DNA from 3 places in the Sphingobacterium sp. SG20118 genome. Region 1 is predicted to be linked to each of the others. Evidence: riboswitches for the same ligand, from Rfam matches in the RefSeq annotation. Region 1 holds a riboswitch; each other region holds the start of a gene.

Region 1 (3,180 bases):
TAAGCAATAACAATAAGCCAACGATCTGCTTGCGGTTTATTGGCTCTTACCTCCCACTTCAGAATGGACCAAAACACCGCTGCTGTACATAAGGAAGACATAGCATAGACTTCGGATTCTACTGCTGAGTACCAAAATGTATCGGAGAAACTATAGGCTAAAGACCCAACCACACCTGCCCCCATTATTTTAATAAGCTGGTTTCTATCAAGTGGGCGATTATCGGAATATGTGATTTTTTTAGCTAAAGCTGTAATGGTCCAAAATAAGAACAACACTGTTAAACCACTACAGACAGCCGACCCTACATTCATCCAAAAAGCAACCTGAGATACATTACCTAAAGCGAAATTTGAAAATATATTCTGCAACATAAGAAATAAGGGTGCACCTGGCTGATGAACAATCTGAAGTTTATAAGCTGAGGCAATAAATTCGCCTGTGTCCCACCAACTTGTTGTTCTTTCGGCTGTCAAAATAAAAACTACTGTTGCCATGATAGCACATAGCCAGCCTAACATATTGTTCACTTTCGTATAGTTCATCGGTTTAAAGGTTTAATTAGTCCTGCGATAAATCAATTCGCACTTTGATTTTGAGTTAAATATAATAAAAGGAGATTTCATATGATATGGATTAACCTTTTTTAACAAAAAATACAGCGCACAAAAAAAGAGCCTACTACATCTGAAGTGCAGCAGGTTTCTTTTTAATATTTACTTTTCTTTAGAATAACTTCTCAACAATACTCCGAGTAGGACCAGGATTACTCATGGTATAAAAATGCAAAACTGGGGCTCCGAAGTCAATTAACTCTTTACACTGTTGTACCAACCACTCCTCTCCGACTTGCCTTACATCGGCATTATTTTTACACCCTGATACCGCTTCACTCAATACTTCTGGAATATCTAAATGAAAAATTTTCGGTAACGTAATCAGCTGCTTTTTTGTCGTCAAAGGCTTTAACCCTGGTATAATAGGTACATGAATATCATTTTCTCTACACTTATTGACAAATTCTTTATATTTTTCTACATTGAAAAACATTTGCGTAACGATAAATTCGGCACCCATCTCGACCTTCTTTTTCAACCATTTGAAGTCGGTATTAAAATTGGGAGCCTCAAAATGTTTCTCTGGATAACCTGCAACACCGATACAGAAATCTGTTTTCTCAGAATTTACAATATCCTCGTGTAAATATTGACCTCTGTTCATGTCATCTACCTGCTTTAAGAGGTCCGTAGCAAATGCATGGCCACCTTCAGTAGGAATAAAGTCAGCATCACCTTTTCTGGCATCTCCACGTAAAACCAACACATTATCAATCCCTAAGAAGTTCAAATCAATCAAAGCATTCTCTGTCTCTTCTTTCGTAAAACCACCACAGATAAGATGTGGAACAGCATCCACTTTATACTTGTTCATAATAGCTGCACAGATAGCGACTGTCCCTGGACGTTTCCGATAAGCAACACGCTCTAGCAAACCGCTTTCATGCTTCTTATACATATAGTCCTCTCTATGATAAGTCACATCGATAAAGGGAGGCTTGAATTCCATAAGTGAGTCCATTGTTTTAAAAATACTTTGGATACCTTGACCCTTAGCTGGGGGCAACAATTCAAAAGAAAATAAAGTTTTTCCTTTGGCATTACTGATATGATCAACGATTTTCATTAATTTTTTTTAAAAGTGATTTGGTTGGCTTACATCGAAATGCACAAGTAGACTTGTTTCAACTTATCTTTCCCATCTCTGAGTTGGGGTAGAATGTAGCACCTTATAAAATAACAGGTTGCTAAGGCTTCATTGGGTCTATTCCCTCTGCCTTTCTCTATAAGCATCGCTAATATCGGTAATAGAAATTGATAATCAAAATAATATTAATAGCTTGTATTAAATAAGGCAATAAATACTAATTTCAACGGATGCCTAATAAAACAAAAAAGTTATTACATTTTCATGCAATAACTTTTTTGTTTTATTATTTAATCCGAATACTTAAATCTCTTTATACAATTCGACTAATCCTTCAGGTAGATCTACCTCTAAAACTTGGCCTTCAGAATCAATGCCCAACATTAAATCATCATTTAATGGAAACATGAGCTCTTTCCCATTGAAATCGACTGTTGCTATAAATTGCTGAGGCATTTCCTGCACATGTGTTATTTTGCCAAGCTCACCATGCGTCTCATCAATGACTATATACCCGATTAAGTCTGTATATCTAAAATCATCAGGATCTCGCTCAGGCATTTTATCATTAGGAAGGTATATTTTTTTACGGACTAAAGGTTGTGCCTTATCGATATGATCGACGTCTTCTAAGTTCAAGTATGCTGTACTATTTGCTTGATACTTGATATTGTCTACAAAGTAAGGTACTAATTTTTTATTGACTTCGGCAAATAGGACATCAAAGTCCAAATCTTGGTAATCTTCAAATTCAAAAAAAAGCTGAAGCTCTCCTTTTAGTCCGCGAGTTTTACTAATATAACCGATGTAAAAACTTTCTTCTATGGTCATGTTCTTATTTGAAAGGGCAAATTTAAATATATATCTGCAAAATTGCAGTATGTATAGGAGTAGAAACTACATTCTTGAAAAAAAAAGCCGGCTCATAGTGAAACCGGCTTTCTTGATACTGTATGAAAGAAAAATTATCCTTCAGTTTCTTCTGCAGCTGGAGCTTCAGTTTCTTCTGCAGGAGTTTCCTCTACAACTGGAGCGTTTTTAGCAGCAATTGCAGCAGCCATTGCTTCTTTTTTCTTAGCTTCAGCAGCTAATGCAATTTTCTTAGCTTCAGCTTTAGTAGTTGCTAAACCATCTTTTTTACCAGAGATTCTAGCATCATTAGCTTCAGTCCAAGCAACAAATTTAGCATCTGCAGCAGCTTCATCAAATGCACCTTTTTTAACACCACCATTTAAGTGTTTTTTGTATAAAACACCTTTATCCGAAAGGATAGTACGAGCTGTGTCAGTAGGTTGAGCACCTTTATTCATCCAATCCAAAGCTTTTTCAAAATCCAAAACGATAGTCGCTGGGTTTGTGTTTGGGTTGTAAGAACCAATACGTTCAATGAATTTACCATCACGTGGTGCGCGTGCATCTGCTACTACTAAGTGGTAAAAAGGACGTCCTTTTTTACCATGTCTTTGCAATCTGATT
Region 2 (3,180 bases), 1.7 Mb from region 1:
TTTTATATTGACCGACGCTCCTAAAAGTATTATGTCCATAGATGGGGCAAAAGAAGTCGCTTTGGAATTAAATTCGCTCAGCAAATCTTCTAATATGGCCGGATGGCGTATCGGTATGTTGGTTGGCGCAGAAGAACGCATCAATGAAGTATTGCGATTCAAAAGTAATATGGATTCGGGTATGTTCTTACCAGCTCAGCTTGCTGCAGCAAAAGCATTGCAGCTGGATAAAGCATGGTATCAAGAGTTGAACACCATTTATAACGAAAGAAGACTTCTGGTATTTGCTATCATGGATTTACTGGGCTGTGTTTATAAAAAGAATCAGGTGGGTCTATTTGTCTGGGCTAAAGTTCCTGAAAATTACGCGTCAGGATACACTTTAAGTGATGAAGTTTTGGATCTCGCACGTGTATTCATCACACCTGGAGGAATATTCGGCAGCGCAGGTAACACCTATATTAGAATTAGTTTATGCGCCTCAGTTGAAGTTTTAAAAGAGGCAATTACACGGATTAAGGTAGCAAAGGAAACGAATTAAGATTAGAATAACATGATAAATATAGCCATTATTGGCGTCGGTTTAATTGGCGGCTCAGTCGCCATGAAACTAAAAGAAAAAAGATTCTGCGATCAAGTTTTTGGTGTAGACAAAAGTGATGCAAACCTTAACAAAGCAATGCAAATTGGCTTCATTGACCACAAAGCGACACTGGAAGAAGCTTTGGGAAAATGTAAGGTTATCATTTTAACTGCTCCTGTAGATGCAATCATCGCTTTAGCACCAAAGTTACTCGATCAAGTAACAGATCAGGTTATCGTTGACATGGGCTCTACCAAACTAAATATCTTACAATTGATTTCTGACCACCCTAAACGTGGACGCTATGTCGCTGCGCATCCTATGGCAGGTACAGAGTATTCTGGACCTGAAGCCGCGCTCCCAGATCTGTTTAAAGATAAAATGATGGTCTACGTAGAGGCATTTAAATCTGATGAAGATGCCTTCGAACTAACAGATTCTATTACTGAATTGCTGGAAATGCGTTCTTCTTTTATGACAGCCGAAGAGCATGACACTCACACAGCCTATGTCTCTCATATTTCACACTTGACCTCTTTTGCTTTAGCCCTAACAGTTCTGGAAAAAGAGAAATCGCAAGGTAGAATTTTTGAGTTAGCAGGTTCCGGATTTGAATCAACAGTACGTTTAGCGAAAAGTTCACCTGATATGTGGACTCCTATTTTCAAACAAAATAGAGTAAACGTATTAGAAGTATTGGAAGAAAACATCAAACAGCTTCAAGCCTTGAAAGATGCCATTCAAGACGAGAATTATAGCGAGCTACATAAACTCATTAAAAAATCGAATAAGATTAAGCGCATTATAAAATAGACACTTTACACCATCTTGTAAACATTGTGTGTAAAGTGTCGAAGGACCATTATATAAAAAAGATAGGAGGCAATGCTCCTATCTTTTTATTCTGGTTACCTCAAACACGTAATCCATCTACACTCCTCTAAATCCTTGTTTTATTTAATTATTTAAATAAATAGCACAAAATATTTTGCTTTATAAAAATCAAGGCATATATTTGCAATGTACTTCAAATAGAAATACATCTAATCAAAACCTTTCAATCAGGTCTTGATTTATAAAGAAGTGGCGAGAGACTGGCTCAATGACCCACTGGCAACCTTCAAAATACGTTTGAAAAGGTGCCAATTCCTGTCCAAAGTAATACTGCTTTGGAGGATATAAATGAAACGACAATGATAATCACATTACAACAAAACAAGAAGGTAAATTCTAAAACCAACGTAACAAGCTCAACTTTTGCATCGACTTCGACGCGAATGTGTTGGCACATGTTTACGTTTTCTTGTTAATCAATCTGTTTTTAATTTATTGATTGCGAGTACATATTCATGTGCGAAGCCCTATCCCCTTTTTACTAATGAATCTTTAACTAATTAATTATAACTACAATGTCTACAAATAAAAATTTGAAATTCGAAACACTTCAAGTGCATGCAGGTCAAGTTGCTGACCCAACAACTGGTTCACGTGCAGTGCCTATATATCAAACAAGTTCTTATGTATTTGAAAACGCAGAACATGGCGCTAATTTATTTGCATTAAAACAATTTGGAAACATCTACACACGTCTTCAAAACCCTACAACAGATGTTTTTGAAAAACGAGTAGCTGCTTTAGAAGGTGGTGTAGCTGCACTAGCTGTTGCTTCTGGCCAAGCAGCGCAGTTTATTGCATTAAACAACATTTTAGAAGCTGGAGATAACTTTGTTTCAAGCAGTAATGTCTACGGTGGTACTTATAATCAATTTAAAGTAGCGTTCAAAAGAATAGGTATTGATGTACGTTTTACAAAAGAAACTACAGCTGAAGACTTTGAATCATTAATCGATGAAAACACAAAAGCACTTTACTTGGAAACTATCGGAAACCCAAGTTACGATATCCCTGATTTTGACAAAATAGCTGCTGTTGCTAAAAAACATGATATTCCATTTATTGTTGACAATACATTCGGTGCAGCCGGCTATTTATTCAAACCTTTAGAGCACGGTGCCTCTGTAGTTGTTCAATCAGCAACAAAATGGATTGGTGGTCATGGAACTAGCATCGGCGGTGTTATCGTTGATGGTGGAAATTACAACTGGGGAAATGGTAAATTTAAACAATTCTCAGAACCATCAGAAGGATATCATGGATTGGTATTTGCAGACGTATTTGGTATTAATGGCCCATTTGGCAATATCCAATTTGCTATCCGTGCGCGTGTAGAAGGGCTACGTGATTTTGGTCCTGCAATATCGCCTTTCAACTCATTTCAACTGATTCAAGGTTTAGAAACATTATCCCTACGCGTTCAGCGTCATGTAGACAATACGTTAGAAGTAGCAAAATGGTTAGAATCACATCCACAGGTAGAAAATGTAAACTATCCAGGATTAAAGAGTTCACCAAGTTATGCTAACGCTCAAAAATATCTAAAAAATGGCTACGGTGCTGTTCTTTCTTTCCAAATTAAAGGCGACGTAACAAAAGCTGATGAATTTATTGACAGTCTAGAATTAATCAGTCACGTGGCAAATGTTGGAGATACAAAAACATTAATCATTCACCCTGCGGCTACAACTCATCAACAGCTT
Region 3 (3,180 bases), 880 kb from region 1:
ACTTCTTGCATTCATATCGATGAGCTATCTAAGTTAGAAAACCGCTATAAATACGCGCTCACTTTATGCCAAGTAAAATTATTATTTAAGTACAACAATGAAAATTTCATCCCTATTATTTTTAAGCCTCTTACTATCCTTCTATTCAACATCTCTCCATGCCCAAAGTGACTCGTTATCACTTATTAATTCTAAAGCCGAAGTCAAACAGATATCATACAAGCAATTACTTGTCCCAGCCACATTAATAACGTATGGAATAGTATCCTTAAAAAGCCCTTACCTAAAACATAAAAATGAACAAATAAACAATGCAATAAATAACAATCCGTCGAAAACATTCAAGCTCGATAATCTCACACTTTTTATTCCTTCGGCAGCTGTATATGGTCTTGATATACTCGGGATACCCAGTAAACACAGTCTCAAAGAACGTTTGGCAATTAGCACAATCTCTCACGCTATCACCCTCTCAACTGTATATACAATTAAGCATACCACCCCTACTTGGAGGCCAGACCAAGCAGACCAAGAGTCATTCCCATCAGGACACACTGCAATCGCCTTTACAGGAGCAGAGATGTTGTGGCAAGAATATAAAGATCAATCTGTTTGGTATGGAATTGCAGGTTACACAATTGCTGCAGGAACAGGATACCTCAGAATGTATAACCATAAACATTGGTTTTCTGATGTAGCAATGGGCGCAGGTATCGGAATCATGGGAACCAAAATTGCATATTGGCTGCTACCCCTCTTCGATAAACATTTACAATCAAAAAAAAGAACTCCATTCACGATGGCCTCTCCATTTTACAATGGCAAACAACTCGGAATGGTTGCTACATTTCAATTATAATACACGATTCTTTGTCATTTTTTCACAAAAGTTATAAAAACTTTGTTTTTCTAAAAGAAATTCCGATATTTACAGCACTTATAGAGAAAGGCAGAGGGAATAGACCCAATGAAGCCTTAGCAACCTGTCATTTGACAAGGTGCTACATTCTACCCAATCAAATTGGGAATGATAAGCTAGACACAAAATATCCTGTGCCCTCCTCTCTAAAAGCAATCAAAAAATTTAGTAAAATAGATTCAAGAATTTTTGATCGTTTTTTATTTCAAATACAAAACTCTTCTAATTTCTTGCTTCGTTAAGGTTGAACAAATAAAATAATCTCATATTTATGTTACTAACGAACAACTTAGGTTACCCACGTGTAGGTGCCTTTCGCGAGTTGAAAAAGGCCAATGAAGCATATTGGGCTAAAAAAATCAGCGCGCAAGAATTATTGCAGGCTGGACTGAAAATCCGTGAAGGCAACTGGAAAACTCAAAAAGATGCTGGCATCGATTTGATTCCTTCAAATGATTTTTCATTTTATGACCAAGTTTTAGATTTGACTTTAACGGTAGGCGCAATTCCTGCACAATACCAATCTCTTTTAGATACAAAAGATAATGGCTACAACTTAGATCTTTACTTTGCAATGGCACGTGGCTTCCAACAAGATGGTGTTGATGTTACGGCAATGGAAATGACAAAATGGTTTGATACAAACTACCATTACATCGTTCCAGAATTCGTGAAAAATCAAGAATTCAAATTAACTTCAGAAAAGTTCCTAAACGAATATAACGAAGCAAAATCTTTGGGTATCGAAACTAAACCAGTTTTAATCGGCCCAATCTCATACTTATTATTAGGTAAAGAAAAAGAAACTGGTTTCAACCGTATCGATTTAATCGACAAGTTAGTTCCTGTTTATGAAGAAATCCTAGGCAAATTGGCTGCCGCTGGTGCAAAATATGTACAAATTGACGAGCCATTTTTAGCATTAGATATTGATGATGCAACACGTGCATTATACACAAGTGTATTCACGAAATTAGCTGCTGCAGCTAAAGACATCAAAATTATTGTAACAACATATTTCGAGGCTTTACGTGACAATGAAGAAACTGCATTAAACTTACCTGTTTACGCTGTTCACGTTGACTTAGTAAGAGGTGAAAACCAACTCGACACCATATTAGCAAAAGTTCCAGCCTCATTAACACTTTCATTAGGTGTTGTTGAAGGTCGTAACATTTGGAAAAATGATTATGAAAAATCTTTAGCACAAATCAAAAAAGCTGTTGATGCTTTAGGTAAAGACCGTGTATTAATTGGACCTTCGAGTTCTTTACTACACGTTCCTTTCGATTTGGATAACGAAGACAATGAAGAATCACTACCAAAAGAAGTGAAAAATTGGTTAGCATTTGCTAAACAAAAATTAGCTGAGGTAAAAGATTTAGCGATTTTAGCTGATGGCGAAGTAGATTCAAAAACTGCTGAGCGTTTCGAAGCAAATAAAGCTGCTGCTGAAGATCGTCGTACTTCTACCTTGATTCATAAACCAGAAGTTAAAGAACGTACTGCAAATATCACTGATGATGATGCTAAACGTACTTCTACATTTACTTCACGTAAAGAAGCACAACAAGAAAAATTTAACCTTCCTGCATTCCCAACAACAACTATCGGTTCATTCCCACAAACGAAAGATGTTCGTAAATGGAGAGCAGACTTGAAAAAAGGTGTAATTTCTCAAGAGCAGTATGATAAAGAAATCGCCGAAGAAACAGAAAGAACAATCCGCCTTCAAGAGCAATTAGATATCGACGTTCTAGTTCACGGTGAGTTCGAGCGTAATGATATGGTTGAGTATTTCGGTGAGCAATTAGCTGGTTACGCATTCACTAAAAATGGTTGGGTACAATCATATGGTTCACGTTGTGTTAAACCTCCAGTTATTTATGGCGATGTATACCGTCCTGCAGACATGACAGTTCGTTGGTCAGCCTATGCACAGACTTTAACTAACCGTCCTGTAAAAGGAATGTTAACTGGTCCAGTAACAATCTTACAATGGTCATTCGTACGTAACGATCAACCCCGTTCTACCACAACATACCAAATTGCATTAGCGATCTTAGATGAAGTACAAGCTCTAGAAAAAGCAGGTATCAAAATTATCCAGATTGATGAGCCAGCAATACGCGAAGGCCTTCCATTACGCAAAGCTGATCAACAACAATATTTGGATTGGGCAGTCCGCTCATTCCGTGTATCTTCTTCAAATGTAGACGATGATACACAAATTCATACACACATGTGTTACTCTGAATTCA

Evidence for each region. Region 1 has a riboswitch for S-adenosylmethionine ahead of metF (methylenetetrahydrofolate reductase [NAD(P)H]). Riboswitches for the same ligand answer to the same signal wherever they lie in the genome.
Region 2: it holds a riboswitch for S-adenosylmethionine, as region 1 does, so the genes downstream of both, ACFX5U_RS11960 (O-acetylhomoserine aminocarboxypropyltransferase/cysteine synthase family protein) here and metF (methylenetetrahydrofolate reductase [NAD(P)H]) in region 1, are expected to answer to the same signal.
Region 3: it holds a riboswitch for S-adenosylmethionine, as region 1 does, so the genes downstream of both, metE (5-methyltetrahydropteroyltriglutamate--homocysteine S-methyltransferase) here and metF (methylenetetrahydrofolate reductase [NAD(P)H]) in region 1, are expected to answer to the same signal.

Annotation. Positions count from the first base shown of each region.
Region 1 covers NZ_CP172826.1:4,215,081-4,218,260, forward strand. Annotated here, with positions in the region: gene ACFX5U_RS19390 (protein O-mannosyl-transferase family) at 1-545, opposite strand, end outside; gene metF (methylenetetrahydrofolate reductase [NAD(P)H]) at 727-1,683, opposite strand; SAM riboswitch class I at 1,744-1,849, opposite strand; gene rimM (ribosome maturation factor RimM) at 2,008-2,535, opposite strand; gene ACFX5U_RS19405 (30S ribosomal protein S16) at 2,670-3,180, opposite strand, start outside.
Region 2 covers NZ_CP172826.1:2,561,463-2,564,642, forward strand. Annotated here, with positions in the region: gene ACFX5U_RS11950 (pyridoxal phosphate-dependent aminotransferase) at 1-541, shown strand, start outside; gene ACFX5U_RS11955 (prephenate dehydrogenase) at 554-1,396, shown strand; SAM riboswitch class I at 1,654-1,768, shown strand; gene ACFX5U_RS11960 (O-acetylhomoserine aminocarboxypropyltransferase/cysteine synthase family protein) at 1,993-3,180, shown strand, end outside.
Region 3 covers NZ_CP172826.1:140,889-144,068, reverse strand. Annotated here, with positions in the region: gene ACFX5U_RS00695 (phosphatase PAP2 family protein) at 98-859, shown strand; SAM riboswitch class I at 935-1,037, shown strand; gene metE (5-methyltetrahydropteroyltriglutamate--homocysteine S-methyltransferase) at 1,191-3,180, shown strand, end outside.